2 regions of the Bradyrhizobium sp. JR3.5 genome follow, and region 2 is predicted to be linked to the other one. Evidence: riboswitches for the same ligand, from Rfam matches in the RefSeq annotation. Region 2 holds a riboswitch; the other holds the start of a gene.
The links. Region 2 has a riboswitch for ZMP and ZTP ahead of ACVWW1_RS07045 (bifunctional 5,10-methylenetetrahydrofolate dehydrogenase/5,10-methenyltetrahydrofolate cyclohydrolase). Riboswitches for the same ligand answer to the same signal wherever they lie in the genome.
Positions count from the first base shown of each region.

Region 1: it holds a riboswitch for ZMP and ZTP, as region 2 does, so the genes downstream of both, ACVWW1_RS22700 (serine hydroxymethyltransferase) here and ACVWW1_RS07045 (bifunctional 5,10-methylenetetrahydrofolate dehydrogenase/5,10-methenyltetrahydrofolate cyclohydrolase) in region 2, are expected to answer to the same signal.

Region 1 covers NZ_JBSRYV010000002.1:1,233,256-1,248,156, forward strand. Annotated here, with positions in the region: gene ACVWW1_RS22660 (peptide ABC transporter substrate-binding protein) at 1-641, shown strand, start outside; gene ACVWW1_RS22665 (ABC transporter permease) at 874-1,830, shown strand; gene ACVWW1_RS22670 (ABC transporter permease) at 1,796-2,713, shown strand; gene ACVWW1_RS22675 (ABC transporter ATP-binding protein) at 2,710-3,690, shown strand; gene ACVWW1_RS22680 (ABC transporter ATP-binding protein) at 3,709-4,665, shown strand; gene ACVWW1_RS22685 (LysR substrate-binding domain-containing protein) at 4,820-5,827, opposite strand; gene bla (class A beta-lactamase) at 5,927-6,826, shown strand; gene ACVWW1_RS22695 (ankyrin repeat domain-containing protein) at 7,144-7,893, shown strand; ZMP/ZTP riboswitch at 7,977-8,062, shown strand; gene ACVWW1_RS22700 (serine hydroxymethyltransferase) at 8,097-9,374, shown strand; gene ACVWW1_RS22705 (c-type cytochrome) at 9,479-10,045, opposite strand; gene ACVWW1_RS22710 (outer membrane protein assembly factor BamB family protein) at 10,121-11,830, opposite strand; gene ACVWW1_RS22715 (ABC transporter substrate-binding protein) at 12,271-13,764, opposite strand; gene ACVWW1_RS22720 (ABC transporter ATP-binding protein) at 13,821-14,855, opposite strand; partial or broken gene ACVWW1_RS22725 (ABC transporter ATP-binding protein) at 14,852-14,901, opposite strand, start outside.
Region 2 covers NZ_JBSRYV010000001.1:1,404,043-1,418,943, forward strand. Annotated here, with positions in the region: gene ACVWW1_RS06990 (NUDIX hydrolase) at 1-682, shown strand, start outside; gene ACVWW1_RS06995 (alpha/beta hydrolase) at 802-1,746, shown strand; gene ACVWW1_RS07000 (DMT family transporter) at 1,782-2,663, shown strand; partial or broken gene ACVWW1_RS07005 (PAS domain S-box protein) at 2,938-5,620, shown strand; gene ACVWW1_RS07010 (GrlR family regulatory protein) at 5,784-6,134, opposite strand; gene ACVWW1_RS07015 (hypothetical protein) at 6,373-6,804, shown strand; gene ACVWW1_RS07020 (VOC family protein) at 6,820-7,203, opposite strand; gene ACVWW1_RS07025 (hypothetical protein) at 7,471-7,812, shown strand; gene ACVWW1_RS07030 (hypothetical protein) at 7,880-8,110, shown strand; gene ACVWW1_RS07035 (hypothetical protein) at 8,328-8,846, shown strand; gene ACVWW1_RS07040 (hypothetical protein) at 8,970-9,386, opposite strand; ZMP/ZTP riboswitch at 9,604-9,683, shown strand; gene ACVWW1_RS07045 (bifunctional 5,10-methylenetetrahydrofolate dehydrogenase/5,10-methenyltetrahydrofolate cyclohydrolase) at 9,699-10,562, shown strand; gene ACVWW1_RS07050 (MaoC/PaaZ C-terminal domain-containing protein) at 10,815-11,165, shown strand; gene ACVWW1_RS07055 (zinc-ribbon domain containing protein) at 11,317-11,739, shown strand; gene ACVWW1_RS07060 (hypothetical protein) at 11,955-12,248, shown strand; gene ACVWW1_RS07065 (hypothetical protein) at 12,385-12,756, shown strand; gene ACVWW1_RS07070 (hypothetical protein) at 12,797-13,090, opposite strand; gene ACVWW1_RS07075 (hypothetical protein) at 13,210-13,695, shown strand; partial or broken gene ACVWW1_RS07080 (alkane 1-monooxygenase) at 13,692-14,859, opposite strand.

The DNA of each region.
Region 1 (14,901 bases), on a different contig from region 2:
AGGAGTTCGTCTCCAAGAACACCAAATGGGAGTTCTCGGCCGAGAAGGCGAGCGCGCTGCTCGAGCAGGCCGGCTGGAAGGCGGGCTCCGACGGCATCCGCGAGAAGGACGGCAAGAAGCTGAAGCTCTTGTACCAGACCTCGATCAACGGGCCGCGGCAGAAGACCCAGGCGATCGTCAAGCAGGCCTGCCAGAAGGCCGGCATCGACGTCGAGCTGAAATCGGTGGTGGCCTCGGTGTTCTTCTCCTCCGACGTCGCCAACCCCGACACCTACTCCCATTTCTATGCCGACATCGAGATGTTCCAGATCCCGATGACGCAACCCGATCCCGCCCTGCACATGCGCCGCTATCATTCGCGCAACGTCGCCACCAAGGAGAACAAGTGGCAGGGACCGAACTTCCCGCGCTGGGTCAACAAGGATTTCGACGCCGCAGTCGATGCCGCCGATACCGAGACCGATCCGATCAAGCGCGCGGATCTCTACATCAAGTGCAACGATCTGATGTGGCAGGACACGGTGATGATCCCGGTGATGCATCGGCTTGCGGTGGAAGCCTGCTCCAACACGGTGCGGCCCGCACTCTCCGGCTGGGCCAACCAAACCGACAATCTGCAAGACTGGTATCGTGAAACCTGAGACACGGGGACGGGTTCGGAGTTGAGTGGGTGCATCTTCTCCCTCTCGGGGAGCGGGGCTCCGACCGCAAATACCGTGAGAGATGAGTTCTTGGAGAGTCCCCCTCGCCCGGAATTCAAGCTGTGCTTGAATTCCGACCTCTCCCCGCACGCGGGGCGAGGTGAAGCTCGCCTTTCGACTGGAAGCAAGATCAACGTGCTCAAGGTGCGAGCGTTAGCTAGATGATCTCTCGATGAGTCAGTATATCCTGCGCCGTCTGATGATCGCGATCCCGAGCCTGCTCGGGATTTCGGTCGTGCTGTTCGTCGTGCTGGCGCTCGCGCCGGGCGATCCGTTCAGCGAGCTCGCGACCAATCCGAACGTGCCGCCCGAGGTACAGGCCGCGCTGCGCACCAAGTTCGGGCTCGATGATCCGATCTACCTCCGCTATCTGCACTGGCTTGCGGCGATGGCGCAGGGCGACTGGGGCTTCTCCTTTGTCAGCCGGATCAACGTCGACACGCTGATCCTGCAACGGCTGCCGACCACGCTCTACGTGATCGGCTCGGCGCAGCTGCTGGCGCTGCTGATCGCGATCCCGGTCGGCGTCTATGCCGCCACCCGGCCCTATTCGCTGTTCGACCAGCTCGCCAACACCTTCGCCTTCATCGGCTTCTCGCTGCCGACCTTCTTCACCGGCATCCTGTTCATCCTGGTGTTCTCGGTGAAGCTGGACTGGCTGCCCTTCGTCTACACCGACGTGCCCGGCAGCGGCATCCCCTGGCTGCTGGAGATGATCCGGCAGGCCATCATGCCGGTGATGGTGCTCGGCCTGTTCCAGGCGGCGTCGATGACCCGCTTCGTGCGCTCGGCGATGCTCGACGTGATCCGGCTCGACTATGTCACAACCGCGCGCGCCAAGGGGCTCGGGCAGGCCAAGGTGATCGTCAAGCATGTGATGCGGAATGCGATGATCCCGGTCGTCACGCTCATCGCACTTCAAATGCCCGCCGTGTTCGGCGGCGCCATCGTCACCGAGCAGATCTTCCGGATTCCCGGCATCGGCTCGCTCCTGATTTCGTCCATCCTCGCCAACGATACGCCGGTCGTGATGGCGGTGACCTTCGTGTTCGCGTGTCTCGTGGTGCTCTTCAACCTGATTGCAGATGTCCTCTATGGCTGGCTTGACCCTCGCATCTCCTTCCGCTGAGCGGCGCGGCTACTCGCCCTGGCGCGAAACCTGGCGGCGCTACCGCCGGCACCGGCCTGCCGTGGTCAGCGCCGTGCTGCTGCTGCTGCTGATCGCAGCCGTCGTGATCGGCCCGTTCGTCTGGCGCGTCTCGATGAGCGACATCGACGTGGTGGCAGGCATGCAGGGCCCCTCGCTGGCGCATCCGTTCGGCACCGACGATCTCGGCCAGGACCTGCTCGCCCGCATGATCTATGGCGGCCGCATCTCGCTCGCGGTCGGCCTCGCCGCGATGCTGGTCTCGGTGTTCGTCGGCACGCTGATCGGCGCGCTCGCCGGCATGTCGCGCGGCCCGCTCGGCTATGCGCTGATGTGGCTGACCGACCTGTTCCTGTCGCTGCCGCAACTGCCGCTGCTCTTGATGCTGATCTATCTGTTCCGCGACGGGCTCAAGGCCGTGTTCGGCCCGGAGGGCGGCATCTTCATCCTGATCGTGCTTGTGATCGGAGGGTTACGCTGGATGCCGGTCGCACGCCTGGTGCGCGCCCAGTTCCTCTCCCTGCGCGAAAAGGAATTCGTCGAGGCGGCGCGTGCGCTCGGCGCGAGCCCGGTGCGGCAGGTGGTGCGTCACATCCTGCCCAATGCGCTGGGACCCGTGATCATCGCCGGCACGATCGACGTCGCCGCCGCGATCATCGCCGAATCGACGCTCTCGTTCCTCGGCCTCGGCTTCCCGCCGGATACGCCGACCTGGGGCCGCATCCTCTATGACGCCAAGGACTTTCTCGACATCGGCCCGCATTGGGCGCTGTTTCCGGGCGGCGCGATCTTCATCGCGGTCGTCGCCATCAACTTCATCGGCGACGGGCTGCGCGACGCGCTCGATGCGCGCAAGGTGATCTGATGGCGCTGCTCGACATCAAGGGTCTGAAAACCCATTTCACCACCGACGACGGCATCGTCCAGGCGGTCGACGGCGTCGACATCAGCATCAACCGCGGCGAGACGCTCTGCGTGGTCGGCGAATCCGGCTGCGGCAAGACCGTCACTGCGATGTCGATCCTGAAGCTGATCGCGATGCCGCCGGGCAAGATCGTCGCAGGCGAGATCATGTTCGAGGGCCGCGATCTGGCGCCGCTGACCAGCCATCAGCTCGACGACATCAGGGCCAAGGAGATCGGCTTCATCTTCCAGGAGCCGATGACCTCGCTCAACCCGGTGCTGACGATCGGCGAGCAGATCGCCGAGAGCCTGCGCCGCCACGAGGCGGTGACCAGGAAGCAGGCGCTCGAGCGCACCATCGAGATGCTGCAGCTGGTGCAGATCCCCAATGCCGCGGGCCGCGTGCATCACTATCCGCACCAGTTCTCCGGCGGCATGCGCCAGCGCGTGATGATCGCGATGGCGCTGGCCTGCCGGCCCAAACTCGTCATCGCCGACGAGCCGACCACCGCGCTCGACGTCACCATCCAGGCGCAGATCCTCGACCTGCTGCAGGACATGAAGGAGCGCCTCGGCATGGCGGTGATGCTGATCACCCACGCGATGGGCGTGGTCGCGGAGACCGCGCAGCGCGTCGTCGTGATGTATGCCGGCAAGGTTGTGGAAGAGGCGCCGGTCGACGAATTGTTCGGCAATCCGAGCCATCCCTACACCCAGGGCCTGATCCGCTCGATCCCGCGCATCGATCTCGACGCCGAGCACAAGACCCGGCTGGAAGCGATCGGCGGCTCGGTGCCGATCCTGATCAACCCGCCGCCCGGCTGCCGGTTTGCTTCCCGCTGCAAACACGCCATGAGCATCTGCACCGACCAGGAGCCGCGGCTGCGCGAGATCGCGCCCGGCCATCGCATGGCCTGCCACCTCGGAGACGCGTCATGAGCGAGTGCTTCGTAACCGCTGCTGCGCGTCAGCAATCTGAAGAAGCACTTTCCGGTGCTCGGCGGCCTCTTGTCGCGCGAGGTCGGGCAGGTCTATGCGGTCGACGGCGTGTCGTTTGCGGTCAACCGCGGCGAGACGCTGGGGCTGGTCGGCGAATCCGGTTGCGGCAAGTCGACCACCGGGCGTTGCGTGCTGCGGCTGATCGAGCCGACCTCCGGCGAAGTCGTGTTCGACGGCCAGAACGTGATCGGGCTTGGCGGCGGCGACCTGCGCGCCATGCGGCGCAACATGCAGCTGGTATTCCAGGACCCGTTCGCCTCGCTCAACCCGCGCATGACGGTCGGCGCGATCCTCGCCGAGCCCTTCATCATCCATAATCTCGTGACCTCGGCCAGCGAGCGCGAGGACCGCGTCGCGCGCCTTCTGGTCAAGGTCGGGCTGAAGGCCGAGCACATGCGGCGCTATCCGCATGAATTCTCCGGCGGCCAGCGCCAGCGCATCGCGATCGCCCGCGCGCTGACGCTGGAGCCGAAGCTGATCGTGTGCGACGAGCCGGTCTCGGCACTCGACGTCTCGATCCAGGCCCAGGTCATCAACCTGCTCGAGGATCTGCAGGCCGAGCTGAACCTCACCTATCTGTTCGTGGCCCACGATCTCTCCGTCGTCGAGCACATCTCCGACCGCGTCGCGGTGATGTATCTCGGCCGCATCGTCGAGCTCGCCAAGGCCAGCGATCTCTACCGCAATCCGCAGCATCCCTACACCAAGGCACTGCTGTCGGCGGTGCCGGTGGCGGATCCCAAGGCGAAAAAGCTGCGCATCCGCCTCAAGGGCGACGTGCCGAGCCCGATGAATCCGCCGAAGGGCTGCCACTTCCACACCCGCTGCCCGATCGCCGAAGAGCGTTGCCGCCAGAGCGCGCCGGAGCTACGGCAAGGCAGCAACGGGCATTCTGTGGCGTGCCATCTGGCGTAGCGGCGGATCGCCCTGCTCGATCAGGTCGAGCACGTAGCTGGCTGCAGCGCTCTCTGCTCCCTCACCGTCACCCTGAGGAGCGCGTAGCGCGTCTCGAAGGGTCGACGGCCACCAGCTGGGCCGTACATCCTTCGAGACGCCGCTTCGCGGCTCCTCAGGATGACGGGGCTGGATGAACTTCGACTAGCGTTGCCGCTTCTTCGCGGGCTTTGTTCTGGCCTTCTGCTTTGGCTTTTGGCTTGGGCCGTGCGGCGGCCATCTCCACCGCGCCCCTCACCTCTTCGCGCTCGCTCACCTCCGCCCGCAGCGTATCCAGCAGCCAATCCCGAAACGCGCGCATGCCTGGCGTCACCTCGCGCGACTTCAGCCAGGTCAGCCAATAGGACCCCGCCGGGACTTCAGCCGCGAATGGCCGCAGCAGCCGGCCCGACGCCAGCTCGTTCTTGAACATCGCAGTCGGCACCAGCCCGACGCCGACGCCGCGCGCGGCCGCCTCGGCCATCGCAACCGAACTGTCGAAGATCGGTCCCTGGATTTTCGGGCATGGCGCGCCGGCCACCGCAAACCACAACGGCCATTCTTCGGCGCGGTAGGAGCGCAGCAGGAATTCCTGCGCGAGATCGGACGGCTTGCGCAGCCGGCCCGCCACGTCAGCGCAGCACACCGGCGAGAGCGGCGCGGACAGCAGATGGATCGCCTCGGTGCCGTGCCACGAGCCGTCGCCGAAGCGCAGCGCAAGATCGAGCCCGTCGCCCGCGATATCGACGCGGTTGTTGTTGGTGAGCAGGCGCAGGTCGATATAGGGATGCGCGCGCTTGAAGCGATCGACCCGCTGCAACAGCCATCCGGTCGCAAACGTCGTGACGCAGCCGACGGTGACGACCTCGCGCGTGCCTTTGGCCTCGATGCGGTCGATCGCAGCCCCGATCCGGTCGAACGTGTCTGACAGCACCGGCAACAGCGCCAGCCCTTCGTCGGTGAGCACCAGTCCGCGCGGCAGACGGCGGAACAGGCTCGCGCCGAGGAGTTCCTCGAGCTGCTTGACCTGGTGGCTGATCGCGGTCTGCGTCACGCGCAACTCCATCCCCGCGCGCGTGAAGCTCAAGAGCCGCGCGGAAGCCTCGAAGGCGCGCAGCGCGTTCAGCGGGAGATGCCGGCGCATGGCGTCATGACCAAGTTTTTCTCATGCCTCGTTGTATAAATGATCGTTTGTGCGCCGTCACGCCGTTCGGCAGGTTCGCGCCGCCAACGGAGACGGGACATGCTGACGAGACGGACATTGGGATTGCGCGCACTGGGCCTTGCGGCCTCCTGGACCCTGCTGCGGCAAAGTGCAGCGGCGGCACCGGGCGAGCCGGCGCAACGGCTGCAGGAGGAGTTTGCGCGCATCGAGCTGGCAACCAGCGGCCGGCTCGGCGTCGCCGCGCTCGACATGGAGACCGGATTGCGCGCGAGCCAGCGCGGCGACGAGCGGTTCCCGATGTGCAGCACCTTCAAGGCGCTGGCGTCGGCCGCGGTGCTGCACCGGGTCGACCGCGGCGAATCCAGCCTCGACCAGCGCGTGCAGGTTGAGGCCAAGGACATCTTGGCCTATGCGCCGGTGGCCAAGCAACACGTCGGATCGAGCATGACGCTGTCCGAACTCTGCGAGGCCGCCATTACCCTAAGCGACAATACCGCTGCCAACCTGCTGCTGCGCGAGATCGGCGGGCCTGCCGGCTTCACCAGCTTCTTCCGCACCATCGGCGACAATGTGAGCCGGCTCGATCGCTGGGAGGTGGCGCTGAATGAAGCGGTGCCGGGCGATCCGCGCGACACGACGAGCCCTGTCGCGATGCTGAAGAGTCTGCAGCGCGTGGTGATCGGCGACGTCCTGCACGCCGCCTCGCGCCAGAAGCTGGTGGGCTGGATGGTCGCCAACAAGACCGGCGACACGAGGCTGCGCGCCGGCGTGCCCCGCGACTGGCGGGTTGGCGACAAGACCGGCACCGGCGAACGCGGCACCTATAACGATATCGGCGTGTTCTGGCCGCCCGGCCGCAAGCCGATCGTGGTGACGGTCTACCTGACCGGGGCAAGTGCTCCGATGGAGAAGTGCAACGAGGTGATCGCCAATGTCGCGCGCGCCGTTGCGAATGCGAGCACCGGACAGACCGGTTAGAGCAGCACAACGCCGCGCGGCACAACGGCGCTGCGCGGCGCGACATCCCTGCGCGGCTTGAAAATCGCCGCGCGGCTTGGCAGCAATCAAGGATCATGCGACGCTCAATCCGAATGGCGATGCCGTCAGCAGGCCATACGGAGGACACGTCTTGTATCGCTGCATCGCCCTCGCCGCGCTGCTTGTTGCAGGCCACGTTGACAGCAGCCGCGCGGCGGCTGACCCGGCGCGGTGTCGCGAGCTGATCCGCAAATACGAAACCGACAAGGCGCAGCTCAGCGCAGTCGAAATCTCGCTGACCTTGTTTGCGGCGGCCAATGCCGATTGCATCAATCTCGCCACCGCGCTGCTCGATGGCGGCGCCTCGGTCGACGCGCGGGGACCGGCTCGGCGCAAGGCCGCTGAGCCACGCCGCCCGCTCCGGCCATCTCGACATGGTCGACCTGCTGCTGGCCCGCGGTGCGCCGGTCGATGCGCGCAACCTCGCGGGATCGACCGCGCTGTATCTTGCCGCCGAGCGCGGCCATGTCGCAATCGTGCAACGCCTGATCGACCGCGGCGCCGACGTCAATCTCACCGGACGCAGCGGCGCTTCGGCGGTCGCGGCCGCCGCCTATGCCGGCCGGGACATGGTGGTGCGCATGCTGCTGGCGCACGGCGCCGACGGCCGCAAGGCCGACGACACCGGCAAGCCGCCGGTGGTGTATGCGGCCGCCGGCGGTCAGCTCGGCATCGTCAAACAGCTGCTCGCGCTCGAGATCGACATCAACGCACGCTATGCCAACGATCTGACGCTGCTGATGTGGGCGGCCGGCCCCGATGAGACCGTGCCGGAGGCGCAGGCGCTCGAGGTCGTCTCCTATCTCCTGGACGCAGGCGCCAGGATCGACGAACGCGACGCCCGCGGTCGCACGGCGCTGATGATCGCCGCCGAGGGCAACCACCCGGCGATCGCGAAAGCACTGCTCGCCCACGGCGCCGATGCGGCGCTGGCCGACAAGGCCGGCAAGCACGCCGCCGATCTCACCATCCTGTCGGCGCTGCGCGAGGAGCTGACGCCGCGCTGAGGCATGACGCGATGGACTCATTGGTTGCGAAAGGTCCGCGGGTCGGCTAGATTTTTCTCTACGAAGAGTCTCCGTGCTCATTCGTCCTATCGCGCGACTGGCGAGCTAACGTGGAATCGACCACGGGGAAGCGCGAAGGGTTCCAACGCCGATCGCCTGGGCAACCAATCTGCTGGAAAAACAGCGTGTTGAGGAGCCCGAGCATGCCGTCATTTCACAACGAACTGTCCATCAACGATCAAGAGATCGCTGCCGCCCTGGTAGGGGAAGAGCGCCGTCAACAGGACGGCGTCGAACTGATTCCGTCCGAGAATTACACGTACCCGGAGGTGCTTGAACTGCTCGGATCGATCTTCACCAATAAATACTCCGAGGGATATCCGGGACGCAGATACTACGGCGGCCAGCAGTATACCGACAGCATCGAGAACCTCGCACGCCAGCGGGCCTGCTCGCTTTTTCGTGCCGAGCACGCCAACGTTCAGCCGCTTTCCGGATCACCGATGAATCAGGCCGTCTATCTCGGCCTATTGAAGCCCGGCGACACGATTCTCGCCATGGACCTCTCCCACGGCGGTCATCTCACCCATGGCGCGCCGGTGTCCCACATGGGGCGCTTGTTCAACTTCGTTCGTTACAAGACGGCCCCGTCAAACGGCGCGATTGATTTCGATGAATTGCGCGCGATTGCGCGTGAAGCGCGTCCGAAGATGGTGTTGTGCGGCTACAGCTCCTATCCGCGCGACCTGGACTATGCGGCATTCAAGAGTATCGCCGACGAAGTTGGCGCGCTCACGATGGCTGACGTGAGCCACTATGGCGGGTTGGTTGCCGCGAATGTCATGCGCAATCCGCTTGATGCCGGCTTCGACATCATGACGACGACATCCCACAAGACACTGCGCGGCCCCCGCGGCGGGATCATCCTGTGCCGGAAGGAGAATGCCGGTCGGATCGATGCTTCCGTCTTTCCAGGTTTGCAGGGCGGACCTCACATGAACGTCGTGGCCGGGATTGCCGTGACGCTCAAGAAGGCGGCGACTTCGGATTTCCAGGTTTACGCGCGGCAGGTTCTGCACAACGCGAAGGTTCTTGCCGGCGCGTTGATGGAACGCGGGATGAAGCTGGTCACGGACGGGACGGACAATCACATGATGGTCGTCGATACAGTAGCGTCCGTCGGATTGGACGGGCGAGCAGCCGAGGACGTGCTCGATGCCATCGCCATCACCACAAACAAGCAGGTTATTCCAGACGATCCGCGCCCGCCGCTCAGGCCAAGCGGTATTCGCCTTGGGACACCGGCGGCGACCACGCGTGGTATGGGAGACCTCGAAATGCGCCGTATCGGTGAGTTCATTGCGGCGGCTCTGCAGGCGAACGGAGACGATGCGGTCGTCGCGCGTCTCAGGTCGGAGTGCATCGAGATGTGCCGGGCCTTTCCTGTTCCAGGCGTGGTGTCCAGGTCTCGACCGAACTGATCGGTTGTACGGCAACCGGAACTTGACTCGCAGATATGCAGAACGGGTCGGGCGCCGGCGCCCACCCTCGATCACCAAAGACGCATATGCGATAGCCCTGCCCGCTACAGCCCCGCCAGATAGTCCACCAGCGCGGCGAGGTCGTCGGGCGACGTCGCCAGCATCAGGTCGGACATGCCGGGATTGTTGCCGCGCGCGCGGGTACGGAAATCGGCGATGGTTTTCGCGAGGTAGTCGCGTCCCATCCCGGCAAGCCGCGGCACCGTGCCGTCGCCCTGGAAGCGATCGAGATGGCAGGCCGGGCAGCCGACCGAGCGGCTGGCGCTGACCGCCTTCTCCGCCACATCCTTGGGCGCGCGCGGCTGGCCGAGATCGGGCCATGGCTTCTGCGAGAAATATTCCGCGATCGCCAGCATGTCGTCGCGCTCGAACTGGGTCGCGATCGGCTGCATGATCTCGCTCTTGCGATCGCCGCGCTTGAAATCGCGGAGCTGGATATAGAGATAGCCGGCCTGCTGGCCCCAGATCGTCGGAATGGTCTTGTCGACGGGCTTGCCGTCCTCGCCGTGGCAACCGGTGCAGACCTGCACCTTCTCCTCGATCGTCTCCGCGCGCGCTTGCGCCGCCATCAGCAGCAGCGCGGCGCCGCACATCATCAATTTACCGAACATTGGCTCATCCGAAGAAAACAGAGGCGGGACCGAACCGGTCCCGCCTCGCCGCGCGATTATGCATCCCGCCTCGGCTCAGTCGAGCGTGAAGGCGATGATGTTGTTGCCACGCTTGTAATCGATCTGGGTGTTGCCACCCGCGCCGACCACGACATATTGCTTGCCGCCGATCATGTAGCTCGACGGCGGCGCGTTGACGCCGGCGCCGGCGCGGAAGCTCCACAGCTCCTTGCCGCTCGACGAATTATAGGCCGCGAACTTGCCGTTGCCCTCGCCGGTGAACACCAGGCCGCCGGCGGTGGCGAGGATGCCGCCGATCATCGGCTCGGGCGTCTTGACCTGCCATTTGATCTTGCCGGTGTTGTAGTTCACCGCGGTGATGTTGCCGGACTGCTTCTCGCTCGGGATCACCTTGAAGGCGCCGCCCAGCCACAGCTTGCCGTTCGGATAGGCCGAGCTCTCGACGTGGTAGGTCATCGGCTGGTGCAGGTTGATGGCGTAGGCCAACTCCTGTCCGGGGTCGGTGGCGATCGGCGACCATTCGACGCCGCCATTGGCGCCGGGCAGCATGCGCGCGCCTTCCTTGGTCGGCAGCACCCACATGTTCTCCTGCGGCACCATCGCCTCGGAGAAGCGGATCAGGCTGCAGTCCTTGCGATCGTGCACATAGATGTGCCCGGTCTTGCCGGCATGAATGACGCCGGGAATCGTCTTGCCGTCCTTGTCCTTGACATTGACCAGCACCGTCGGGCTGACCGCGTCGAGGTCCCACACATCGTGGGCGATGTACTGGAAGTGGCAGACATACTTGCCGGTATCGAGATCGAGCGCGACCAGCGAGTTGGTGTAGAGGTTGTCGCCGGGCCGGTTCGAGCCGTCGAGGTCGGGCGAGGGATTGCCGACGACGAAGTAGATCCGGTTGGTCGCCAGATCGACCGACGGGTTCTGCCACACGCCGCCGCCGAGCTTGGCATAGGGATCGCCGATCTTGGCGAGCATGTCCTTCTCGGCCTGGATATTGCGATGCATGTCGCGGCCGGTGGCGTCCTTGGTCGCCCAGACGCCGACGGAGTTCTCCGGAATGGTGTTGAAATTCCACAGCTGCTTGCCGGTCTTGGCGTCATAGGCGCGCACGAAGCCGCGAATGCCGTATTCGCCGCCATTGGTGCCGATCAGCACCTTGTCCTTGACCACGGTCGGCGCCATCGTCTCGCTGTAGCCGAGCTCGGGATCAGCGATGTTGGTGGTCCAGACCACCTCGCCGGTCTTGGCGTTCAGCGCCATCAGTTTGGAATCCAGCGTCGCCAGATAGACCCGGTCGCCGAGCACCTGGACGCCGCGATTGTTGGGACCGCAGCAATAGACGGTGATCGGGCCCATCTTGTGGGCATAGTGCCAGAGCTGCTGGCCGGTCTTGGCGTCGAGCGCATAGACATGGCTGAACGACGTCGTGACATACATCACGCCGTCGACGACGATCGGCGATGTCTCGAGCGACTCCTTGACGTCGGTCTGGAAAATCCAGGCGACGTGCAGGTTCTTCACATTGTCCCGGCTGATCTGCTTGCCCGGATAAAACCGTGTCTGGGCGTAATTTCCGTTGGTGAGCAGGAAGTCCTTGGCGTTCTTGTCGGCGGCGTTGAGCTGCTCCTGGGTCACCGGAGGCACATTGGCGTTACCCAGGACCGACTGCTTCTCCTGCTTGACTTCTTGTGCGATGGCAGCACCGGACAACAGGCCAACGCCGACCGCTGCGGCGAATGCCGCAAGCCCTTTCACGTACATGGTCTCCCCCGTTATTTCTTGGTTGCAGTATCAGGGATGATGTTTGCTACTTCCCCTTCGAGGCCTGGCCGCCGTAGCAAGCGCGCACCGTCGGTGGCCCTTGGTTGCGCTGCAATAGGTGATCAAAAAAAACAACGACAGGTATCGATGGACGGGTTCCATGTTAGCGCTGTCCTTCACAAAGACAACCAATGCGCTCAATGCGAAGCCACAACAACATGCGTTCGCGCGCCCGAAGTGCTACGAGCGCTGGCTTGCATCAACCTGAGCAATATCGGTGGCTTCCGGCGCCTTCGCGCATCGCCGGACACATTCGCCTTCGCAGGCGCAGCACGCAAAATGAGACTAAGCGTCAAGCGACGGCGTCGCGCGAGGTGCGGCGCCGGCTGAGGCCATTGGTCTCCGCCGGCGCGATCGCTTCCTCCCGGATTACTCCCAGGTTACTCCCAAGCCCAGGTCGAGAAATCATTCTCAAACTGCGGCACGTCCTTCCACACGCCCTTCAGCTTCTTGCTGGCGATCGTGATCAATTGCGGCTGGAAGAGGAAGCCGGCGACCGCATCGGTTGCCAGCATGCGCTGCGCGTCGCCGAGCAGCTTGGCGCGGCCGGCCTCGTCAGGCGTCGCCATGATCTGCTGATAGAGCGCGTTGAACGCCTCGGACTTGTAGCCGAGATAGTAATCCGGCTCGGTCAGCTTCACGAGGTCGAACGGCTCGACATGCGCGACGATGGTGAGGTCGTAATTGTGCGGGCCGGTGAAGACCTGCGACAGCCACTGCGCCCATTCCACGTTCTCGATCTTGGCAATAATGCCGACCTTGGCGAGCTGCGCCGCGAGGACTTCGCCGCCCTGCCGCGCGTAGGACGGCGGCGGCAGCTTGAGGCTGAGCTCGAGCGGCGTCTTGACGCCGGCCTCGGCCAGCAGCTTCTTGGCCAGTTCGGGATCATAGGGGTTGATGCCGGTGGTATCGACATAGCCGAGCGATCCCGGCGTGTAGAAACTGCCGATCGGCGTGCCGAAGCCGTCGACCGCGCCGTCGATCATCGCCTTGCGGTCGATCGCCGCCAGGATGGCGCGGCGAACGCGGACGTCGTCGAGCGGCTTCTTGCGCTCGTTGATGCCGACGATGGTCTTTGTTCGCGAGCCGCCGATCAGCACGTTGAAGCGCGGGTCGGCCTTGAACTGCGCCAGGCTGCGTGCCGCCGCAACCCGCGGGAACGCGTCGACGTCGCCCGACAGCAGCGCCGCGACCTGCGCGGCGGGATCGCCGATGAAGCGGATCGTCACCTTGGCGAGCTTGATCGCGGCGGCGTTGCGATACTCCGGCCATTTGACCAGCGTGATCGACGAGCCCTTGGCCCAGTTGCCCGTGAGCGTGTAGGGTCCGGTGCCGACCGGCTGGGTCGCATCGGTCGGCGCGCTCTTCGGCTCGACGATCGAGCCCGACGCCTGGCCGAGCAGGAACGGCAGGTTGGGCTCGGCGTACTTCAACGCGACGACGATGGTCTCCGGGTCCGGCGCCGTCACCGACGCGAAGGCCTGGTACAGGCTCCTGTCCTTGTTGGTCGAGGTCGGCGCCGCGGCACGGTCGAACGTGAACTTGACCGCCGCGGAATCGAACGGCTCGCCATTGTGGAATTTGACGCCCTTGCGGAGCTTGAAGGTGTAGGTCTTGAGGTCCGGCGAGGCCTGCCAGCTTTCGGCGAGCAGCGGCGACACCGAGCCGTCCTCGTTGATCTTGGTCAGCGTCTCATAGACGTTGTAGAGCGTGACTTCGGCGATCGCCGCGGCCGCCGCGTTGGTGGGATCGAGTCCCGGCGGCTCCAGCGTCATGCCCATCACGACGTTGTCCTTCTTGCCCTGCGCGAGGCTCGGCAGCGGTGCTGCGGCGAGCGCGGCGGCGGCCGCAACGATGCACAATTTTCTCAACATTGGTCTGCTCCCCGGACGTGCTCTTTGATCAGCCTGGGCCGGTCCCGCACAATAGACTAACCGGCCTCCGCGACCACCGGCGGCAGCGCCATCACGGCTTCGGCGTAATGGCAGGCCGCCAGATGGGCGTCTCCCACGCTGCGTAGCGCAGGCGCGGCCTCGCGACAATGCTGGTCGGCGAGAGGGCAACGCGGCGCGTAAGGACAGCCGGCCGCGGCCGATGCCTGCGAGCCGATCGCCTGCGCGCCGCGGCGCCGCCGGACGCGACCTGCCCGGGCGCGCGGAACCGCATCCAGCAGCGCGCGCGTATAGGGATGGGCGCTGTGGGCGAACAGATCGGCGGGACGCCCCTGCTCGACGATCCGCCCAAGATACATCACCGCGATCTCGTCGCAGAGCAGATCGACCACCGCAAGGTCATGGCTGATCAGGATATAGCTCAACCCGAACTCGTCCTGCAGGTCCTGCATCAAATTGAGCACCTGCGCCTGCACCGAGACGTCGAGCGCGGAGACCGGCTCGTCGGCGACGATCAGTTTCGGCTGGGTGATCAGCGCGCGCGCGATCGCGATGCGCTGGCGCTGGCCGCCGGAGAATTCGTGCGGGAACTTGTCCATGTCGGCATCGCGCAACCCGACCTGCTGCAGCACCGTGGCGACACGCTCGCGCAGGCTGCCGCGATCGATCCGCCCGAGCGCAGTCAGCGGCTCGGCCACGATGCGCGCGACGGTCTGGCGCGGATCGAGCGAGCCGTAGGGATCCTGGAACACCATCTGGAAATCGCGGCGCGCATGGCGCAGTTCGTCCGGCGGCATCCGGTTGAGGTCGCGGCCCAGCAAACACACTGTGCCCGATGTCGGCCGCTCTAGCGCCATCACCAGCCGCGCAAAGGTCGATTTGCCTGACCCGGACTCGCCGACGACGCCGAGGCTCTTGCCCGGCATGACCTGCGCTGTGACGCCGTTGAGCGCATGCACCTGCGCCGCCGGCTTGAACAGGCTTTCACGCGGCAAGGTGTAGCGTTGCGCGAGATCCGTCACCTCGAGCAGCGGCCTCGCGGGCGCGGACCGGGGTTGATCGAGCACAGTCATGTGCCAACGCTCCCGGCGGCCATCGAGACGTCCGTCCTGATGCAAC
Region 2 (14,901 bases):
GGGTGCGCTGGTGTTTCCGGGCGGCAGCGTCGACAAGAACGACAAGGAGATCGCCGCCGATCCCGCGCTCTATTCGGGCGGGGAAGGGCTCGACGGCGACGCGCTCGGTTTCCGCATCGCCGCGATCCGCGAAACCTTCGAGGAGAGCGGCATCCTGCTGGCGCGGCCGCGGGGGTCGAAGGATCTGGTCGACGCCAGGCGCGCGAACGACATCGCGACCGCGCATCGTGCGGCGTTGAACGAAGGCAAGATCACCTTCCTCAAGGTGCTCACGGACAACGGCATGGTGCTCGCGCTCGACGAGCTCGTGCCGTATGCGCACTGGATCACGCCGGAAGGCATGCCGAAGCGCTTCGACACCTGGTTCTTCCTCGCCGCCGCGCCGCCCGAGCAGCTCGGCGCCCATGACGGCAAGGAGTCGACCGACTCGATCTGGGTATCGACGCGCGAGGCGCTGGAAGGCGGCGAGAGCGGCCGCTTCAAGCTGCCGTTCCCGACCACGCGCAACCTGATCCGGCTTGGCAAGCAGCCGAGCGTCGGTGCCGCGCTCGCCGACAGCAAGGGCAAGTCGATCGTCACGGTGATGCCCGTGATGACCAAGACCGCCACCGGCCGCCAGCTCCGCATCCCCAAGGAAGCTGACTACGACGGCGAGGTGTTCGACGTCGGCGCGATGGGCTGAACTCTCGCGGATCCGGGCCACGATACTTCGGCGGGCATCGAAATATAGTCGCCAGAAGCTCGCTATAACCACGTCAATCACCGCGCTGGGCGAACGGCCCGGCGCAAAGGAACCCCGACGTGGCAACATCTCTCGAAGCGGCAATATCTCTCGAAGCCCACCTGACGCTGCCCGGCAGCGATCACACGCTGCTGCTGCGGCACTGGCCGGGCGCGGGCGATCCGGTGCTGTACGTTCACGGCGCGACGTTTCCCTCAGCGCTGTCGGTCGGCTATCGCTTTGGCGGGCGTTCCTGGGCGGACGATCTCAACGCTCGTGGTTTCGACGTCTGGGGTTTCGATTTCACAGGCTTCGGCGGCTCGAGCAGGGCGCGGCAAATGTCGATGCCCGCGAGCGGGGTCGCGCCGCTCGGCCGTGCGCCGGAAGCCGCCAATCAGGTCGGTGCGGTGGTCGATCACATCCGCAAGGTGCGCGCCGGTGTGCCGGTTCATATCGTCGCGCATTCATGGGGCACGATGGCGGCCGGCCGTTTTGCGGCCGATCGTCCGGATGCCGTCGGCCGCCTCGTGCTGTTCGGGCCGATCGTCCGGCGCGAGCTGGAGGGGCTGCCACGCCCCGAGAGCATCGGTGCATGGCGCGAGGTCTCCATCGCGGATCAATTGAAACGATTTGTCGAGGACGTCCCGCCGTCGCATCCGCCGGTGCTGATCGAGCCTGACCTCGCCGAGTGGGGGCCGGCCTATCTGGCGAGCGATGCCGGCGCGGCCGGACGCAATCCGCCGGCGGTCCGGATTCCAAACGGGCCGCAGGCCGACATCATCGCCGCGATGTCGGGACGGCTGCCCTACGACCCGCGCCGCGTCCAGGCGCCGACGCTGATCGTCCGCGGTGAATGGGACAACCTTTGCCAGGATGCCGACGCCGCCTGGCTGACACATGCGCTGGGCGCGTCGCAGAAGGCCGATGTCGTCGTGCCGAGCGCTACGCATTTGATGCATCTTGAACACGGGCGGGAAGGCCTGTTTGCGGCAACCACCGCTTGGCTCGCAGGGGGCGCGTCGTGAGCGGCCCCGCGACCGGCGACGCGCGCCAGCCCCCTATGGGCTTCGAGCTGGCGCTGCTGCTCGCGCTCGCCACCCTCTGGGGCGGCTCCTACATCTTCATCAAGCTCGGCGTCGCGACCATTCCGCCGATCACGCTGATCGCGGCGCGCACTGCAATCGCGGGGCTCTTGCTGCTCGTCATCATGCGGATGCGCGGCGTGACGATGCCGATGGACGGCGCGACCTCGCGCCGCTTCATCTTCCAGGCCTGGCTCAACAGCGTGATCCCGTGGACGCTGATCGCCTGGGGCGAACGCTTCGTCGATGCCGGCCTCGCCACCATCCTCAATTCGGCCTCGCCGATCTTCACCTTCCTGTTCACGGCCGCGATCACCCGTCATGAGGCCGCGAGCCCGCGCAAGCTGTTCGGGGTGATTGCCGGCATGGCCGGCATCTGCCTGATCGTCGGCGTCGATGCGTTCCGCGATCTCGGGGAGGGCATCGTGGCCGAGGTCGCGATCGTCGTCGCCACCATCTGCTACGCCTGCGCCGCGATCTTCAGCCGCGGCTTCAAGGGGCTCGACCCGATGGCGCCGGCCGCGGGCTCCCTGATTGCGGGCGCCGCGGTGCTGATTCCGCTCAGCCTTGCCGTCGAACGGCCCTGGACGCTGACGCCATCGACCAGTTCGCTGCTCGCCTTGCTGGCGCTTGCGGTGTTCTCGACCGCGATCGCCTTCGTGATCTACTTCCGCCTGATCCAGACTCTGGGTTCGGTCGGCACCACCGCGCAGGCCTATCTGCGGGTGCCGATCGGAGTTGCGCTCAGCGTCGCCTTTCTGGACGAACGGCTGAGCCCGACGGCGTGGATCGGGCTCGCCTGCGTCGTGATCGGCGTCGCCGCGATGACGATTCCGGCACGAAGGACCACCACGGCCTGAGGTCATCGCCGCGATGACGATCCCGGCGCGGAGGAACGCCGCGGCTAATGTCCTGTCTCCCGAAACCGGCTGCCGGCTGGATGTCCCCGGATGCGTCAAGGAGGCCGGCATCCCGTCGGACGAGGCCTGACGTCCACCCTGTGCCGGAATCGGCCACCGACGGCCCCCCGGGTGACACGGGTCACACCGCCGGCCGGCGAGGGGCTTCAGCATGTTTCCCCAAAGCCCGTAATTTCCCGTATATTGGGGCGCATTGGACCCCGGCCTTGATGACATGACCGCTGAATTGCCGCCGAATTCGCAAGCGCCGCGTGCGTTCTCCCTCTCCATTGGCCAGCTCACGTTCGGCAGCTTCCTGCTGGTGTTGGCTGTGATCATCATCACGTCCACGGCCAGCGTGATCGCGATCCGGCACATCGATACGACCTTCGCCGAGCTGCAACGGCTGCAAAGCGTCGGCGACATCGCCGAGGACATCGATCGTCGCACCAACGAGCTGCGGCTGGCGGCGCGGGACTTCGTCACCGAGCCCGGAAACCAGTCGGCCCAGGTCGCAGAGGCGGCCCAGTCGCTGAGCGAGATCCTGAAGAAGACCCGGATCGAGCTGGCGCCCGAGCAGCAGGACATGATCGACGGCGTCACCCAGCGGCTGGCGACCTATCGCAGCGGGATCGAGCGCATCTCGGCGTTGCTCAGCCGCCGTGCCGAGATCGTCGCCGGGCTGCCGCCGCTGCGCGATGCGTTCGACAAGGCGGTCGCCGCGAGCGATGATGCGGCGCTGGCCAACACGCTGTCGCAGGCGCAGAGCCGCATCGCCACCGCGCTGTTGGCGCACAACACGTCGGCCGCCGAGCAGGCCGCGCAAAGCATGCGGGCGATGACCATCGCCGAACCCGCCCTGCGCGGCGCGGTCGACAATTATGCCGAGGCGATCAGCGCGATTTCAGTCCGCGAGGGCCAGATCGCCGACATCGACCGCGAGGTACTCGGCGCCGAAGGCCGCCTGATCCAGAAGGTCACCGAGCTACTGCGCGAGCTTAGCTCCCGCCGCGGCCATGTGCTGTCGCGCGATTTCGCGCGCACGCTGGCGGAGGCAAAATGGCAGAGCATCGTGCTCGGCACGGCGGGGGTGCTGATCGGCCTGTTCGCTTCGGTGCTGGTGGTTCGCCGCACCGTTCGCCCGCTCGCCCGGATCGCCGGATCGATCCGCAAGGTCGCGGGCGGCGAGAAGAGCGCGTTCATTCCGGGCGCCGATCTCGACAACGAGATCGGCGACATTGCGCGCGCCGCCGAAGTGTTCCGCCAGACCTTGGTCGATGCCGACAGCGCGCGCGAGGCTGCACTGCGCGCGCTTGCCGAGCAACGGCTCGCCGAGGAGAGCTACCACAAGCTATTCGAGGCATCGGTCGACGGCATCTACGTCACGACGCCGGGCGGCGCGCTGCTCAACGCCAATCCGGCGCTGGCGCGGATGATGGGCTATGCCACGCCGCAGGACCTGATCAACGGCATCGGCGACATCGCCTCTACCGTCTATGTCGATCCGGCGGCACGGGAGCAGTACCAGCAGCTGATGCGGCGCGACGGCACGGTGCGCGACTACGAGTATCAGGTGCGCTCGCGCGACGGTACCGTGCTGTGGCTGTCCGATTCCGCGACCGTCGTACGCAACGACGAGGGCGAGGTGGTCCGCTACGAGGGCACGGTGCGCGACATCACCGACCAGAAGCGCGCAGAGGACGCCATCGCCGAAGGCCGCCGGCTGTTGCAGATGGTCATCGACACGGTGCCCGCCGTCATCAACGTCAAGGAACGCAACCTGCGCTACGTGCTGATGAACCGCTACATGGCGGGTATCTTCGGCATCGAGCCGCAGGACGCGATCGGCCAGACCACCGCCGAGCTGATGTCGCGCTACGGCGCAGCCAAGACCGACGAGAACGACAAGCGCGTCCTGTCGGCGCGCCGCGAGCTTGGTTTCTATGAGGAAGAGTACAAGGACGCAGCCGGCAACATGCGGCAATGGCTCGTCAACAAGCTGCCGATCCTCGATGCCCAGGGCGACATCGAGAACATCGTCACGGTCGCGCTCGACATCGGCGAGCGCAAGCGCTCCGAACAGGAGATGCGCAAGGGCGAGGGATTCCGCGGAGGCGGCGCTGCGCAATCTGCGGGAAACCCAGAATTCGCTGATCGAGGCCGAGAAGCTCGCCGCGCTCGGCCGCCTGGTCGCCGGCGTCGCCCATGAGGTCAACAATCCCGTCGGCATCAGCCTCACGGTGGCCTCGGCGCTGGAGCGCAAGACCGCGAACTTCGCGACCCAGGTCGAGCGCGGCGACCTGCGCCGCTCGAGCCTCAACGACTTCCTGAACACGGCGCGGGATGCCTCCTCGCAGCTGGTCGCCAATCTGAACCGCGCCGCCGAGCTGATCCAGTCGTTCAAGCAGGTCGCCGCCGACCGCAATTATTCGGACCAGCGGACCTTCGATCTCGGCGATCTCACCGAGCAGGTGGTGATGAGCCTGCGGCCCGGCCTGCGCAAGCACAATCTGACGCTCAACGTCGATTGCGAGCCGAACCTGATCATGAATTCCTATCCCGGACCGTACGGCCAGGTGCTGACCAACCTGTTCCTCAACGCGGTCGCGCATGCGTTCCCGGACGGCAAGGCCGGCGAGGTCGAGATCCAGGTGCACGCCTCCGGCAACGACTATGTCGAGGTGATCTTCGCCGACAATGGCTGCGGCATGAGCCTCGACGTGCGCCGCCGCGCCTTCGATCCGTTCTTCACGACGCGGCGCGACCAGGGCGGCACCGGGCTCGGGCTGCACATCGTCTACAGCATCGTCACCAATCGCCTCGGCGGCCGGCTCTCGCTCGATTCCGCGCCGGGCAACGGCACCCGCATCCAGATGATCCTGCCGCGCATCGCACCGCTGGAGCAGGCGGCGGAGTAGGTGAGCGATGAGTCGGTGGCGCCAGCTTTAGCTCCGTCATCCTTGAGGTGCGAGCCTCTTCAGCGAGCCTCGAAGGATCGACGGCCACCGACCGGGCCGTGCATCCTTCGAGGCTCGCTACGCTCGCACTTTAGGATGACGGGTCAGATGCCGGTGCGATGACCTAATTGATATCCGCGAGCTTGTGCAGCGTGGCGCCGAAGATCAGGCTCGCCTTGCCGACCAGCGCGGTCCCACTCATGGTGCCGCGGGTGTCGGTGAAGGTGCCGGAGACGCCGATGCCCACCGGCGCGGGCCCGCCGAACAATGGGTTGTCGGTCTCGCGCGGCGTGGTGTGGCGCTGCACGAGGACCTCGCCCTTGAACGCGTCGCCCTTCACCGTGTAGCTGCCGGTGTAATAGAGATAGGCATCGCCGCCGAGAATTTGCCCGTCGCGGAAAAGAATCACTCCGCTGCCCTTGCCGACGCGTCCGTCCAGCAGGGTGACGTGGATTGAGTACAGCCCGTTCTTCATAACGTCCCATGTACCGGCTGTCGCGCCCGCAGCAATCCGGATTGGTTTTTTATGCCAAAGCGAGCAACCTCGTGCAATGCGGCAGGTTGATTCCGGGGGTATCCGGGCTGACCGTGAACCCTCGGTTCCTGCCAGGCGGTGTGACGGCGCGATGACAGCGGACCGTGCGCGCGAATCGAACTGGCCCGCGAAATGCATAGCTCTGGTTGCACTGGCCGGTGAGTGCTGGAGCGAACACATGTCAGACTGGATTGAATCGGGCGGCCGTTTGGCGCGCCCTCGCAATGCCAATGGAACTTGGGCCCGTCGTGCGGGCCGTGTGATGGTGTCTCTCGGGCTGATGATGCTGGTGTTGGCGGCGGCCGTACAAATCGCGCGGGCGCGCGATCCCGACGGCCGCTACGCCAATTCGCCGCTCAAGGAATGGTTCGACGGTCTGCGCAGCGGCAAGGGACCGTGCTGCTCGGATGCCGACGGCAGCGCGGTCAGCGATGTCGATTGGGAGTCGAAGGACGGGCACTACCGCGTGCGCCTCGATGGGGCCTGGGTCGACGTCCCCGACGAGGCTGTGGTCACCGAGCCCAATCGGGTCGGCCGCGCGATGGTCTGGCCGATCAAGAGCTACATGGGCGTGACGATCCGCTGCTTCATGCCCGGCAGCATGACGTAGCGGATCGGTCTTCGCTCACGCGTATTTCTGGTCGCGCTCGAGCAGTTCGATCGAGATGCCCTGCGGGCCGCGGATGAAGCAGATCCGCACGCCGGGGCGGATCGTGGTCGGCTCCTTGGTGAACTCGACACCCTTGGCCTTGATCTCGGCCGCGACCGCGTCGATGTCCTTCACGGTCAGGCCGAAATGATCGAGCCCCTGATACGGCGTCACCGGCGGGGCGTTGACGCCGTCGCCTTGCGTCACCTCCGCGATGAACACCTTGGCGCCGCCGAGCTGGACGTCGATGCGGCCGGGGCCGCGGATGATCTCGCCGCCGAGAATGTCGCGCAGCCAGGTCGCGGTGGCCTCGGGATCGGGACTGCGCAGATGGACGTGGTCCCAGGTGACGACAGGCATTGCGATCTCCTTGTTGTTCTCGCGCGCGCTTGGGGCGCGGCACTCGCTCTCGGGCGGCGCAAATCTAGCGATCGGTCCGTTGGGATACCATGCCTCCGTGATGCCAGCCGCAAGATTGTCGTCCCGGAATGAAACCATTCCGGCGGTCGGTGATTGATCTTGCGTGGCCGCTCGACCTGCGGCCGTCCCGGATGCCGCACGCTGCGATGCCTGCGGCTTCTGTGCTGGGTGACGGCTTGATCGGGCGTCGAGGGTGAGGGCACGACGATGCGGATCGGCTTGGCGTCGTTTCGAAGATTTGGCGCCGGACGTCTCGGTGAGGGCGGCCTTTACGCCAGCCTGCTGCTGTCGGTGATCGCGGTCGCCGGAATTGCGGCGTGGTTCATGCTCCCCGAGCCGAGCGATGCTGGAGACCAGGATGTCTGGCGGGTGTCTTCCGCCGTCATCCGCACCGTGCAGGATGCATCGACCGGGGTGCAGCCCGGCCAAATCACAAATCAAGCTGGAAAGGACACGCCAGCCGCACCGGCAGCTGAGCCGGCCACAGTCGGCGTGGCCACCGCCGCGCAGCCGGCCGAAGCGGCCAAAGCGTCCCGAGCCGGGTACTGAAAGATCGCCGCTGGACAGGCTGCGGATCGCCTCGCAATCCTGGCGGCGCGGCGGGCTGGGCTCGAAGGTGCTGGTCACCCTGACGCTGCGCAATGCCAATGATTTCGCGGTGAAGGATATCGAGATCGCCTGCGCCTTCATCCGCGGCGACGGCAGCCCCGTGACCGAACGCAAGCGGCTGATCCCGGACACCATCGCCATGAGGAGCCGCAAGACCTACCCGCCGATGCTGATCGGGTTCGTAAATGTTAACGCAAACAAGGCGAAATGCACGGTCGTGACCGCCAGCCGCGCCTAAACCCTGCATCCCGAAAAAGTGACCGGGAATTGACTTGCCGGGTGAACCGTAACGGCCAGGCAGGAACTAACTAATAAGCCGACCGTTAGAGAACGACCCGGGAGGGCGGATGGCGTCTGTCCGGGTGATCATGCGCAGACGATGAATTCGTTGCGCGATGACAAGATGTCGTCGCGTCGAGTTGAACCGCGCCCGTAGCGCGGGGGGAGCTACCAAAATGCCTGTGGCGCGTTATTTCCTGTTCGTTGGTGGCGTGCTGCTCGCGCTGCTCTTCATCGTCAATGCCATCGTACCGCAGGAGGCCGTAGTCGCCAGCCAGGGCCTGTCGTCGCCCGGCGTCGACAGCAAGACCATGGTACGCATCAAGTCGACCCAGAAGCTGCCGGAGCGGGTGGTGTATGACACCAACCTGCCGACCATCGTTCCGTCGCAAGTGAACGCGGTCGCCGCAGCGACCCCGGCGGCTGCCAGCGATGCGTCGGCGCAGGCCCGCGTCCGTGACACGTTCGCCCAGTTCATTCCGCCGGAGAAGGCTGACGCGCGCAAGGGGCCGGTCGTGGCCGAGGCGAAGCCGGCCGAGCAGCCGGTGCAGGCGCCGAAGAAGCGCAAGATTGCGCGCAGCCATACCCATTCCCAGCAGCCGATGCGGTTGGCCCAGCCCGGAATGTATCAGCCTTACCGTGTCGCGCAGCAGCAGCCGCGCATGGGCTTCTTCGGAGGCTTCGGTACCTGGTAGGCACGGACACGCCGCAATCGGCAATCGATACGCCGCCGCAAACACTTTGCGGCGGCGTTTTCGTGTCCGCGATGCCAGCCGGGTAACCGGTTGCGGGAAGGCGCCCGGGGTGGCCGGAACCGGTTAGCGCGGCAGGCGCGGAATCTTGTCGGCGAAGCCGTTGTAGCAGGTCAGCCGCTCGTCCTCCTCCTTGACGAACCGGCATTCGGCGACGCCCTTGGCAGGGGCGGCCTTCGGCTTGGGCTGCGGCTTGAAGATCTCATCGTAGCACATCAGTCGCTCCTTGGTGGCGTCGTCGATGTCCTGGCAGGCCTGGAGCTTCTGCGCGACCGATTGCGGCTTGCCGGGTGCTGCGGCCTTCTCGCCCTTCTTGGCCGCCGATTTCTTGCCGACCTGGACCAGCGGCTTGTCGCCGACCATCGGCTGCGAGGCCGCCGCCGGCTTGTCAGCGGCGGGCGGTGGCGTGGTGGCTGGAGCGGTGCCTTGAGCAAGCGCGGCAGCCGGGCAGAGGAGCGCCAGCGCGAGGATGATATGTCTCATGGTGAAAATGTCCGAAGTGGCGTGATGACCGGAAGGATGGCGCCGGGGATCGGAAAAGTCCGGCAAGCGCCGAGGCTTATCGCAAGTTCTGCCCGAATCCTACCCCCGGAGGGGCCCCGCCCGGCACCGATCCACCGGCAAAAACAGGGGCAATTCGTCGCCGGTTCGGCCGCAAGCGAGCGTGATTTGCGTTTGCCGGGCCGGGCGGCTATGACGGCGGCATCTGCGCGACTGGCGCTTGGATGGACCACCATCGGGGAGCGCAGAGACTGAACGCCGCGCGCCTGGGCACCGCTTCGAAACGGAGGTGCCATGACGGCGAACATTCTTGATGGGCATGCACATGCCCAAATTGTCATCGACAAGGTTGCGAGCGAACTGGACCGGCTGCCCCGCGCGCCCGGGCTCACGGTCGTGCTCGTTGGCTGTGACCCGGCGAGCCAGATTTACGTACAGAGCAAGGTCAGGATGGCCGAGCGGATTGGCCTGCGCGGCGAGGTCGAGCGCCTGCCGGATGACGCCAACGAGGCCGATCTGCTTGCCAGGATCGACGCGCTCAATGCGCGCGACGATGTCGACGGCATCCTGATCCAGCTGCCGCTGCCGGCGCATATCGACGCCTTGCGCGTGATGGCGGCGGTCGATCCCGCTAAGGATGTCGACGGCCTGCACGCGCTGAATGCAGGCCGGCTGTTTCACGGCGACGATGCCTTGGTGCCGTGCACGCCGCTCGGCTGTCTCCGGCTGATCAAGTCGATCCGGCGAGATCTCACCGGCGCTCATGCCGTGGTGATCGGCAGCTCCAACATCGTGGGCAAGCCGATGGCCGCGCTGTTGCTGCAGGAGCAGGCGACCGTGACGCAAACCCACATCCACACCCACGGCATCAGCAAGATCTGCCGTCAGGCCGATATCCTGGTCAGCGCGGTGGGGAAGGCTGGGCTCGTGCGCGGCGACTGGATCAAGCCGCAGGCCATCGTGATCGACGTCGGCACCACGCGCGTCGAGAAGCCGGACGGCGGCTACGCGGTGTGCGGCGACGTCTTCTTCGACGAAGCGGTGCAGGTCGCCGGCGCGATCACGCCGGTGCCGCGCGGCGTCGGCCCGATGACGATCGCCTGCCTGATGGAGAACACGGTGAAGGCCGCGAAGGCGAGGGCGGCGCGGCTGCAATAGCCGCGGGGGCTTGTAGCGAGACGCGGGCGGCGGGTGCCGCTCGCGTCGTTTCCGCGCGCCCGGAGCCCGGTGCGCGAAGTTCATGACCCCGGGGGTCATGGAAAGCCCGCAGCATTGGTCTATCGTCGCGCGACAGACGGAGGCGCGCGATGCTGTATGCGGAAGATCTCACCGAGGGCCAGACATTCCAGCTCGGCACCTACACGATCGGCGAAGCCGAGATCCTGGAGTTCGCCCGGCAAATATGATCCGGTGCCGATCCATACCGACCCCGTCGCGGCTGCGGCGGGCCCGTTCGGCGGCCTGATCGCAAGCGGCTTCAACACCATTGCGATCTATCAGCGGCTCGTCGTGGAGGCGATCTGGACCAAGGTGGCGGGCATCGTCGGGCGGAGCTTCGAGATCCGCTTGCCGAGCCCGGTTCGCCCGGGAGCCACGCTCACCGGCCAATCCCGGATCCAGAAAATCACCATCAGGTCGGAGCGGCGCGACGCCGTCGTGATCTTCAAGACCGAGCTCGTCAACGACGAGCAGCGTCCCGTGCTTGTCCTGGTTCTCGATGCGCTGATCCACATGCGACCGGCGGAGCAGGGGCGGACGTAACCTCCGCCCGGATCGATCTGGCCGCCCCGCGATGCTGCGGCTACCATGGCAAGCCTGCGCCGACCTGCAGCGGATCAATGACGTCGTCTTGATACGGCCGGGCTGCCGGACGGCAAGTTCGTCGATACGGTGCAAGACGGATGGCATGGGCGTGAAGCGGAGCAAGCAGACGCGCGGCGAGATCGAAGCCAAACAGCGCAAGGCTGAGGAATGGCGTCGCACGCTGGCGCAACGCGCCGCCGAACGGCAGCGCCTGCGCGACTACAAGATCGCGCTGGCGCGCGACGAGGTTGCGGTGGTCACGAGCCAGCTCGCCGCCTCGAACAGCTATTCGATTCCTGATTTCGTCGAACGCGGAACCTATCGGCCCGAGCCCTTTGTCTGCAAGGATTGCGGCGTTGCCGAGGTCTGGACGCCGTTGCAGCAGAAATGGTGGTACGAGACCGCCAAGGGCGACGTGTTCACCAAGGCCGTGCGCTGCCGGGCCTGCCGCACCAGGGCGCGCGCACGCAAATCCGCTGCGCGCCGCGTGCATCTGGAAGGGCTCGCCAGGAAGAAGCCGTCCGCCACGTAGCGAGCGGGTGCGCCGGACGTCGCGCCACACTTCACATAGCGACGGATCTGGAACCCGCGCGCACGCGGTCAATGCGTCGCGCGTGCGGAACGTTTCGTGGCCTGATCGGTTCGAGACTTCGAAGCCCGCGGCGACGGGCGCGGGCGGGGAGGAACCAGCCAGGGAAACCATTGAAGGAAACCACTCAGGCCGGAACCAACAACAAGGAGCAGCGGATGAAGCTTAATTCCACGCAAGTCAAGCAGACCATGACGCAACTCAACGCGCAGGTGCTTCCGGATGATCATCCGGCGGTGGCGCAGCTGAACAGCGTGTTCGGCGAGCACACATTCTTCGTCGACACTAGCGGGCTCAAGGTGCTCGAACCCGCCCAGAGCTCCGACATGCCGGGGCAGACCGGCGAGGTGGTGAGCCTTGCCGAGTGGAGCGATCCGGAGCTGACGTCGCTGCGGCCGCACGAGCCCGAACCGACCGGCGTGCTCATCACGCTTGAACCCAGCAAGCACTAGGAGCGTTTTCGAAATCGGCCTTCCTGATGGCGACAGTCTCCAACGTCACATCAAGAGGTGCCGAAAGTCACATGGCAAATCGGCGCCGCCTGCGTATGCATCGGTTCGAGATGGGTATCCAGGCGGTGAGGGCCAGATGGGGATCGTGCGGCGCTGGAGCTCTGATGAGGACGAGAAGCTCAGAGAACTCGCCAGGGCCGGCAAGAACGCTCTCGAGATCAGCAACGAACTGACCCGCAGCGCGTCGGCCGTGCGCCGGCGCGCCGAAGTGCTGTCGGTCCTTATCATGGCAAAGGCGTTTCGCGCGCGCCCCTCGCATGTCGCCACCCATCTGGAGCGGGTCGCGATCGATGCGATCCGACATCGCCGGCCGTTTCCCGCGGGTGTCGGCCCGAGCACCATTGCCGGAATGATCGAGAAGGGCTGGATCCTGCCGGAGATGGGGCGGAAATATCGCGTCACCGATGCCGGCGTGGAAGCCGTACGCCGGAAGATCCCGAGCGGGTGAGAACGGGTGGCGGCAAGACGCGCCGTGGACCGACGCGCGATCAGCGGCGGAGGGCAAGATTCTCCGCTCGGGAAGGGCGCTCGCGCCGTTGAGGGAGGATGAGGCTGACCGCCAGCAGTCTCCCATCCAACCGTCCGGCCCGATCGCACCGATGCTCAACGCCCAGCAAGTTCAAGCTCCAGATGACCGATACCAGCGTTTCGCCGATCTTGCGCCGTTCGTTCGTGACGCGATCGGCACCATCGCCGCATTGAGCACGGCGCAGCGGCTGGATGTGGAATTCCTCGAACGCGAATTCATTCCCGCGCTGGGGCTCAATGACGAACTGCTTCACGAGCAGCCGCCGGAGCTTGCACCGAGCTTCGGCGAGGCCTCCACCTCTGGCAGTACCCGAACCAGCTCGCGCCCTATCTGGCCTGGCTCGCGCGCAACGCGTCCGGCATTTCCTCCTATATGGAAATCGGCTGCCGCTGGGGCGGCATGTTCGTCCTGGTTGCGGAGTGGCTGAGGCACAGCGGCGCCGACCTGAAGACCGTGATCGCGCTCGATCCGATCGCGCCGACGCCCTCCATCGCGACCTATTTCGAGCTGCTGCAGGAGCAGGCTTCGATCGAGCCGGTCTATCTCCAGGCCTATTCGACGTCACCGCTGGTCGGTGCCCATGTCGATCGGCTGAGGCCCGACTTCGTTTTCATCGACGGCGATCACAGTCTGCGCGGTGCGATGCAGGATCACCTGCTGGTGCGCTCCCACGCCAGCATCATCGTACATCACGACATCCACTCCCAGGCCTGTCCGGATACGACGCTGCTCTGGAAAGCCCTGAAGGAATTCGAAGCACCTGGCTTCGATGCGTTCGAACTCACCAGCCAGTATCCGTCCGTGAACGGCTCGTTCCTCGGCATCGGCGCGATGAAGCGGCGGTCCGGGCAGACCTAGAAGCGGCGCCCGTCGCGACATGCATTCACCGGCCGGTCGCCGAGATTGAGCTTGCTCTTGTCGCCGCCGGCCCACGCCAGTGTCTTCGGGTCCATCACGCGGAACCAGAGCGGCGGGATCGCGGCAAGACCGAACATGCCGGTGTAGCCGTTCGGCAGCCGCGGGATGTCGTCGAAATCGCGCAGCGACTGGTAGGGGCGCATCGGGTTGGCGTGGTGATCGGAATGACGTTGCAGATGGAACGTCATTAGGTTCGAGACGATGTGGTTGGTGTTCCAGGAGTGGCGCGGCTCGACCGCCTGGTAGCGGCCGTTCGGCAACTTCTCGCGCAGCAATCCGTAGTGCTCGACATAATTGGCCTGGGTCAGCGCATACCAGCCGAGGAAATGATGCGCGACGATGAACGGCGCGACCTTCCAGCCGAACAGCGCGATCAGAATCGCCGCGACGACGAGCGTGAGCGCAAAGCCCTGCAGGATCTCGTTGTTGACCGACCAGACCGGCTCGCCGCGCCGGGTCAGCCGTTCGGCCTCATTGCGCCAGCCGCGCCTGAACGCGCCCGGCAGCTCACGCGTCGCGAAGGCGTAGATCGATTCACCGAAACCGCGCGCTGGCGGGATCTTCCGGCGTCGCGACCCAGGTGTGATGGCCGCGATTGTGCTCGACGCGGAAATGGGCGTAACCGACCGCACAGTTGGCGAGCATGCCGAAGAAGATGTTGAGCCGGTCTGCCTTGTGGCCGAGCTCATGCCCGATCAGGAGCGCGCCGCCATTGATGGTGCCGACGCCGAGCAGCAGGGCGACATACGACCACCACGGCAGCTCCTGCGTGCCGAAGAAGGCGATCAGGGCGACGTAGTTGATCCAGGGAAACACCACGGTGATGCGCGCCAGCCGCAGGTAATACGGATCGGCCTCCATCGCGGCGACCACTTCCGCCGGCGGATTGTGGGTGTCTTCGCCGAACAGCACATCGAGCAGCGGGATCAGGATGAAGATGAAGACGAACGGAATCAGTGTCACCAGCGGATCGTGCGTCCGCAGGAAGAGCCAGTAGGACAACAGCGGGATCAGCGGCGGGATGAACGAGAGCATCCACAGATAGCGCTTGCCGTCCCGGTAGGTGATCGTTTCGCCAGCGGCATTGGTGCCCGTGAAGATCATCGCATTCCCTCCAGCATTTCTTGTCGAGGCGGCGTTCGCCGT